Regions from separate parts of the Chryseobacterium sp. WG23 genome, predicted to be linked through region 1. Evidence: riboswitches for the same ligand, from Rfam matches in the RefSeq annotation. Region 1 holds a riboswitch; the other holds the start of a gene.
The links. Region 1 has a riboswitch for S-adenosylmethionine ahead of MP477_RS22855 (alpha/beta fold hydrolase). Riboswitches for the same ligand answer to the same signal wherever they lie in the genome.
Positions count from the first base shown of each region.

Region 1 (3,332 bases):
CCATTTTTATCCTTTCTGTTTACCCACCAGGTAAAGTTCAGGAGAAGCTTCTGGAATACTTTTTCCAGAAATAAAAGATCAGGTTTTCCATTATTTTTTTCATCAATTTTAAAAACCCTGAAGCAGGACCATGCATGTACAGGTGGGTTTACGTCGCTCATATTCCATTCATAGGCAGGAAGCTGCCCATTAGGATGCATATACCATTCCTTGGTCAATAGCAAAAGCTGTCCCTTGGCAAATTCTGCATCTATCATGGATAAAGGAACACAGTGAAAAGCCAGATCCCAGGTAGCATACCAGGGATATTCCCATTTATCAGGCATGGAAATAATATCCTTATTGTGGAGATGATTCCATTCTGTATTTCTTACATATTCATTAAAGTTTCTGGGTGCTTCAAAATTAGGATCACCTTTCAGCCACTTTCCAATATTGTAATGATAAAACTGTTTATTCCAGAGAAGTCCGGCAAAGGCCTGCCTTTGAACATTTCTTTCATCTTCATCAGGGGTGTCATGTTGAATTTCGCGGTAAAATTCTTCAGCTTCAGCTTTCCTGGTATTGAAGATCTCATCAAAGTTTTGAAAAGGTTCATCAGTTCCATCAGGACACAGTCTGAGTTCAAAAATCTTACATTGTCCGCCTTCAATAAGTTCGTCAATCAGAAAAGATGCTTTTGTTCCTCTTTTCTCAGGATTTACAGTGTCTCCCTTGTGAATAATAAAGTCATTAATACCGTCTTTGAAGTAAGTATTTTCAATCTTGGGAGCTCCGTAAAGCTTGGAAGTATTGGTTTCATTATCACAAAATACCCGTTTTGCATTCCCATTTCTGGAATATAGCTTTTTAATCGAAATACTGTCATGACCAATGCTGATACTCCCATCATGAGAAGAAGTCATTTCGCCCTTATAGGTATTATAGCCCCATTTCCAGTTGTTTCTGAACCATGCCGTTGGTGCTACCACAATTGGTGCGGCGTGCTGGCTTCGGTTACATACCGTAACCCTTACTAAAATATCGTTATGGTCAGCCTTACAATATTCAATGAAAATATCAAAATATTCATCGTCGTTGAAGATTCCGGTATCAAAAATTTCATATTCCGGTTCCTTTTTGCTGCGTTTTCCGTTTTCTGTAAGAAGCTCATCATAAGGAAATGCATTGATCGGATACTTATAAACCATTTTCATATAGCTATGAGTAGGAGTATTATCCAGGTAATAGAAAATTTCTTTGATATCTTCACCATGGTTTCCCTGAGGATTGCTCAACCCAAAGAACCGCTCTTTTACAATTTTATCTTTCTTGTTCCAAAATGAAAATGCAAAACAGAACAGCTGCTTGACATCGGAAATACCTGCAATACCTTCTTCTCCCCAACGGTAGGCATAGCTTTCTGCATTGTTATGATTGGTAAAGTTCCACGCATTTCCGTTTGGGCTGTAATCTTCACGTACATTTCCCCATTGCCGGTTGCTTACATAAGGTCCCCAGTTTTTCCATTTGGAATCTTGTAATCTTTCTTTTTCGGAGGTCATATCACATCATTTTTCTATACGAAGTTAGTTTTTTTGAAAAGTAATTCCAATTCCTATCATCTGAATAATTCTTAATATACCCTTGAAATACTTGTATTTATAGGGGATATTAAAATATTAAAATATTTTTTTTTTGAAATTAAAAGAAAAAAACTACCTTTGCATCATTCGTTCATTCAAATATTGAAAATGTTATCAAGAAAGGTTGAGGGATTAGACCCTATGAAACCTTAGCAACCCTTTGTGCAAGCAAAGAAGGTGCTACGTTCTACCAAAATAATTTTGGACAGATAACTACTGAAGTTCTTTTCAGCCATTTCCTGTGGCATTTTCAATTGTATTAAAAATAATAGAATTGAAAACAGAACTAAACTATATTAATCTTTCGTATCAAACCAATTCCCAAAAGGAATATTATATCCCGTTGAGCTATGAGCTTTTCGGGAAAGACCTGTTTACTGCACCCATTATTTTAATCAATCATGCGCTAACCGGAAACTCAAATGTATCCGGAGAAAAAGGATGGTGGAAACAATTAATTGGTGAAAATCAGGTAGTTGATACAAAAAAATATACAGTTCTGTGTTTTAATATTCCCGGAAACGGATATGATAATTTTTTAATTGAAGATTATGAAGATTTCACCCCGGCAGATATTGCCAATATCTTTTTGAAAGGGCTGGAAACTTTACAGATCAAAAAACTATATGCCATTATTGGAGGCTCTCTGGGAGGAAGCATTGCTTGGGAAATGCTTACAAAGCAGCCTAAACTGACGGAAATATTTATTCCTATAGCCTGTGATTACAGAACTCACGATTGGCTGCATGCACAATGTCTGGTTCAGAAGTTTTTATTGAATGATAAAGATGAACCTCTGCAAAAAGCCAGAATTCATGCTATGTTGTGTTACCGGACTCCACAATCACTCAATAACAGATTTCAAAACAAATACAATAAGGAGAAAAAAAGCTTAGAATCGGAAGATTGGCTGGTTTATCACGGTAATGCATTAAACGATAGATTTAGTTTAAAAGCATATAAGCTCATGAACCATCTGTTAATGAATATCAATGCAGATGAATCAATGCTGGATAAAGTCCAGGCACGAATGCACATGATCTCCGTTGATACAGATTTATTCTTTCCTGCTTCTGAGATCAGGATGTGTTTTGAAAGAATGGCAGAGAAAAATAAGAATGTTTCTTATCACGAGATCCAGTCAGTACATGGGCATGACGCCTTCCTAATGGAATACCAACAATTAAATACTATCATAAAAAATATTTTATATACTCATGAAAAATGCTAACGAAATAAAATTTTTGAAGAACAGATCAATCATTAAATTTGAAGGAGAAGATTTCCTTGGAGAAATCGGAATTGACGGACGAATTTTTAAAGCGCTCACTTTAGCGCGTATCAGTGTAGGGGTAATTTCCCAGCAAGCTATAGAAAACGGAATCTCTATTTTGGTTCAGGAAAATGATGCAGAAAAAGCAGTGGCTTGTCTTATCGATGAATTTGAAGCAGAAAGAAAATCGGGAAAAGTTTCCCAAATCTACAGCATCAATAATGTTTCTGTACTCGGATTTGTAGCAGAAGATTTTAATAAAGTCCTTGCTGAGCTGGCCAGAAATAATGTTTTTCCATTACTTTTAAACCAGGTTTCAGGAGAAAACAGAGTAAACATCGTAGTAACATCGTCACAGGATGAAAAAACCAGAAATATCTTAGAATCTGAAATATTCAAAAAACCAAAAACGGTTCACCTGGCAATTATAGGCC
Region 1 covers NZ_JALCZE010000010.1:239,293-242,624, forward strand. The annotation lists gene MP477_RS16730 (glucosidase) at 1-1,544, opposite strand, end outside; SAM riboswitch class I at 1,734-1,841, shown strand; gene MP477_RS22855 (alpha/beta fold hydrolase) at 1,900-2,856, shown strand; gene MP477_RS22860 (ACT domain-containing protein) at 2,843-3,332, shown strand, end outside.

Region 2 (3,332 bases), 170 kb from region 1:
TTTTTAAATCCGGATTCAATGGCAATCCCTTTATCATCAAGATATCCCAATGAGAAAAAGTAATTGCTTTTTTCACTTCCTCCACTGATATCCAGATCTACCTGATTCCTGGAAGCCACTCTCTGTAAAACATCTCTCCAGTCATCATTCCATAATGGTATTGCTCCGGGTAACAATTTCCCGTCTGTACCTACAGGTTTTGAATAATTAGCTCCATAAGGATTAATACCCAGTTCAGAGATAAGATTATTGGTAGCCATCTGGGCTGCCTGCTGCCCATTTACCTGTGTGGATCTGTATCCGTTTCTCAATGCTTCCCAATACAGCTGGAAATACTGATCTGTATTTACCTGTTCGTAGTCTTTTACCGCTCTGCCGGAAAAACCCTGGCTTATATTAAAGTTGATTCTGGCTTCTCCTTTTTTACCGGACTTGGTCGTAATAATAATAATCCCATTCGCCCCTCTTGATCCATAAAGAGCACTTGCCGTAGCATCTTTCAGCACACTGACTGATTCTATATCATTAGGGCTTATAGAGTTCAGATTTCCGTCAAAAGGAATACCGTCTACCACATATAAAGGATCGCTGGACGCACTGATAGAGCCAATTCCTCTGATCCTGATTGTAGCTGTAGATCCCGGCTGTCCGGAAGAACTTGTTGTTTGTACTCCCGCCACCTGTCCTTCCAATGCTTTGGTAATATTGGTAACAGGTCTGTTGTTAATTTTATCACTGGAAATAGTTGCCACAGAACCGGTATAGCTGGTTCTTTTAGCCTTTCCGTAAGCTACCACCACCACTTCATCAAGTTCCTTCTCATTGAGTGTATCTTTTTTAGATTTGGTATCCTGCCCGTGTATGCTTCCAATTCCTAAAAAGAATACCGCTACAGGGGGAATCCAAATTTTTGAGCTAATCAAATTTTTATTAATCATAATCAATTTTGTTTATCATATATTAAAATTTTGCCCTTTGCAGATAATACAGCAAAGGGCATCGATAAATACGATAAACCTAATGCTTATTTTTCCTTTAAAGGCTGAATGTAACACCTTGCACAAGAGCAGGTTGTTAAGATTTCATTGGGTCAGTTCCCTCCATCTTTCTTTATAAGCCGATCGAAATATGACTGCAAATCTAGAAATATTTAGTCTACAAAACAAGTAGACTTATAATTTTTCATGATAATTTTTCAAAAATTAACTTAATATTTTATTAAAAAGCCGGTAAAATAAGGACTTACAAAAATTGGCACTTTAACAAACATGACAAATATCATTATAGATAATGCAAAGGAGAAAAATGAAAAAAAATAAAATTCTACTCTTTAAAGGAAAAAGTTTTAATTTTATAGAATGAAAGTTTTAATTATAAACGGGCCTAATCTCAATCTTTTAGGCACCAGAGAACCGGAAATCTATGGAACAATCTCCATGGAAACTTATTTGGAAAATTTAAAATCCGAGTTTCATTCTTATGAATTAAAATATTATCAATCCAATATTGAAGGAGAGCTTATCAACAGGCTTCAGGAAGATGATTTTGATGCTGTTGTCATCAATCCAGGTGCTTTCACACACTACTCTTATGCCATAGCAGATTGTTTAAAAAATATTCAGAAACCTAAAGTGGAAGTTCACATCAGCAACATTTATAAAAGAGAGGAATTCCGGCAAAAGTCTGTGACTGCCGCCAATACCGATGCTGTTTTGTCTGGCTTCGGAATGGAGGGATACAGATTGGCATTACTGGGATTAAAATAATTTCTCAGTTTCTCCTCAGATTTAGCAAATTCTGCAAATGATTGCGTTGTAAAATAAACAATAAAAATAGAAAAGCCTCATCAGTGATGAGGCTTTTGTGTATGTTGTAAGCAATCTTATTAGATAGTCTGTCCCTGTAATTGAGGTCCTGAAGCAATTAGTTTTTTACCGGCTTCAGTATCACAGTACTGTTCAAAGTTTTTAATATATCTTGAAGCAAGGTCTTTTGCTTTTTCTTCCCACTCGGAAACATTACCGTAAGTATCTCTAGGATCCAGAATACCTGCAGAAACATTTGGAAGTTCGGTAGGAATTTCAAGATTCATGATGGGAACCTGAGTTTTAGGAGCGTTATCAATAGAACCGTCAATAATAGCATCAATGATTGCTCTTGTATCTTTTAAAGAAATTCTTTTTCCTGTACCGTTCCAACCTGTATTTACTAAATAAGCTTTAGCACCGTGCTCTTTCATTTTGCCGATCAATGTTTTAGAGTACATTGTAGGGTGTAATGTAAGAAATGCTTCACCAAATGCAGGTGAGAAAGATGGCTGAGGTTCTGTAATTCCTCTTTCTGTTCCGGCAAGTTTTGAAGTATAACCGCAAAGGAAATGGTACTGAGCCTGATCTTCATTCAGGATAGAAACCGGAGGAAGTACTCCGAATGCATCTGCTGAAAGATAAACAATCTTTTTAGCGTGCCCTGCCTTAGATGGCAATACAATTTTGTTGATATGATAGATTGGATAAGAAACTCTTGTGTTTTCAGTGATTGATCCGTCTGTATAATCTGCCACTCCATTGTTCACAACAACGTTTTCAAGAAGTGCATCTCTCTTGATTGCTCTGAAGATATCCGGTTCTTTTTCTTTTGATAAATCGATAACCTTAGCGTAGCATCCCCCTTCATAGTTGAATACTCCGTTATTATCCCATCCGTGCTCATCGTCACCGATCAGGTATCTTTTCGGATCTGCTGATAAAGTAGTTTTACCAGTTCCTGAAAGACCAAAGAATAAAGCAACATCACCTTCTTCTCCTACATTTGCAGAACAGTGCATTGAAGCCATACCTTTTAATGGTAGGTAATAGTTCATCATTGCAAACATTCCTTTCTTCATCTCACCTCCGTACCAAGTACCACCAATGATCTGTAGTTTTTCAGTAAGGTTGAACATGATGAAGTTTTCAGAGTTTAATCCCTGAGCTTCCCAATTTGGATTCGTAGTTTTAGAACCATTGATTACAGTGAAATCAGGCTCTCCGAAGTTTTCAAGCTCAAAATGAGAAGGGCGGATGAACATATTGGTCACGAAATGTGCCTGCCATGCCACTTCAACAATAAATCTTACTTTAAGTCTTGTATCAGCATTTGTCCCACAGAAAGCATCTACAACATAGATTTTTTTTGCTTCTGCCAGCTGATCCATCACTAGTTCTTTACAAGACCCGAAAATTTCCGAAGTGGTAGGTAAGTTTACTTTACCATCCCAGAAAATTGTATCTCTTGTAACATCATCCTGAACAATATATCTGTCTTTAGGTGAACGACCTGTGAAAATTCCT
Region 2 covers NZ_JALCZE010000010.1:73,179-76,510, reverse strand. The annotation lists gene MP477_RS15970 (TonB-dependent receptor) at 1-938, opposite strand, end outside; SAM riboswitch class I at 1,022-1,119, opposite strand; gene MP477_RS15965 (type II 3-dehydroquinate dehydratase) at 1,359-1,766, shown strand; gene pckA (phosphoenolpyruvate carboxykinase (ATP)) at 1,886-3,332, opposite strand, start outside.
Region 2: it holds a riboswitch for S-adenosylmethionine, as region 1 does, so the genes downstream of both, MP477_RS15970 (TonB-dependent receptor) here and MP477_RS22855 (alpha/beta fold hydrolase) in region 1, are expected to answer to the same signal.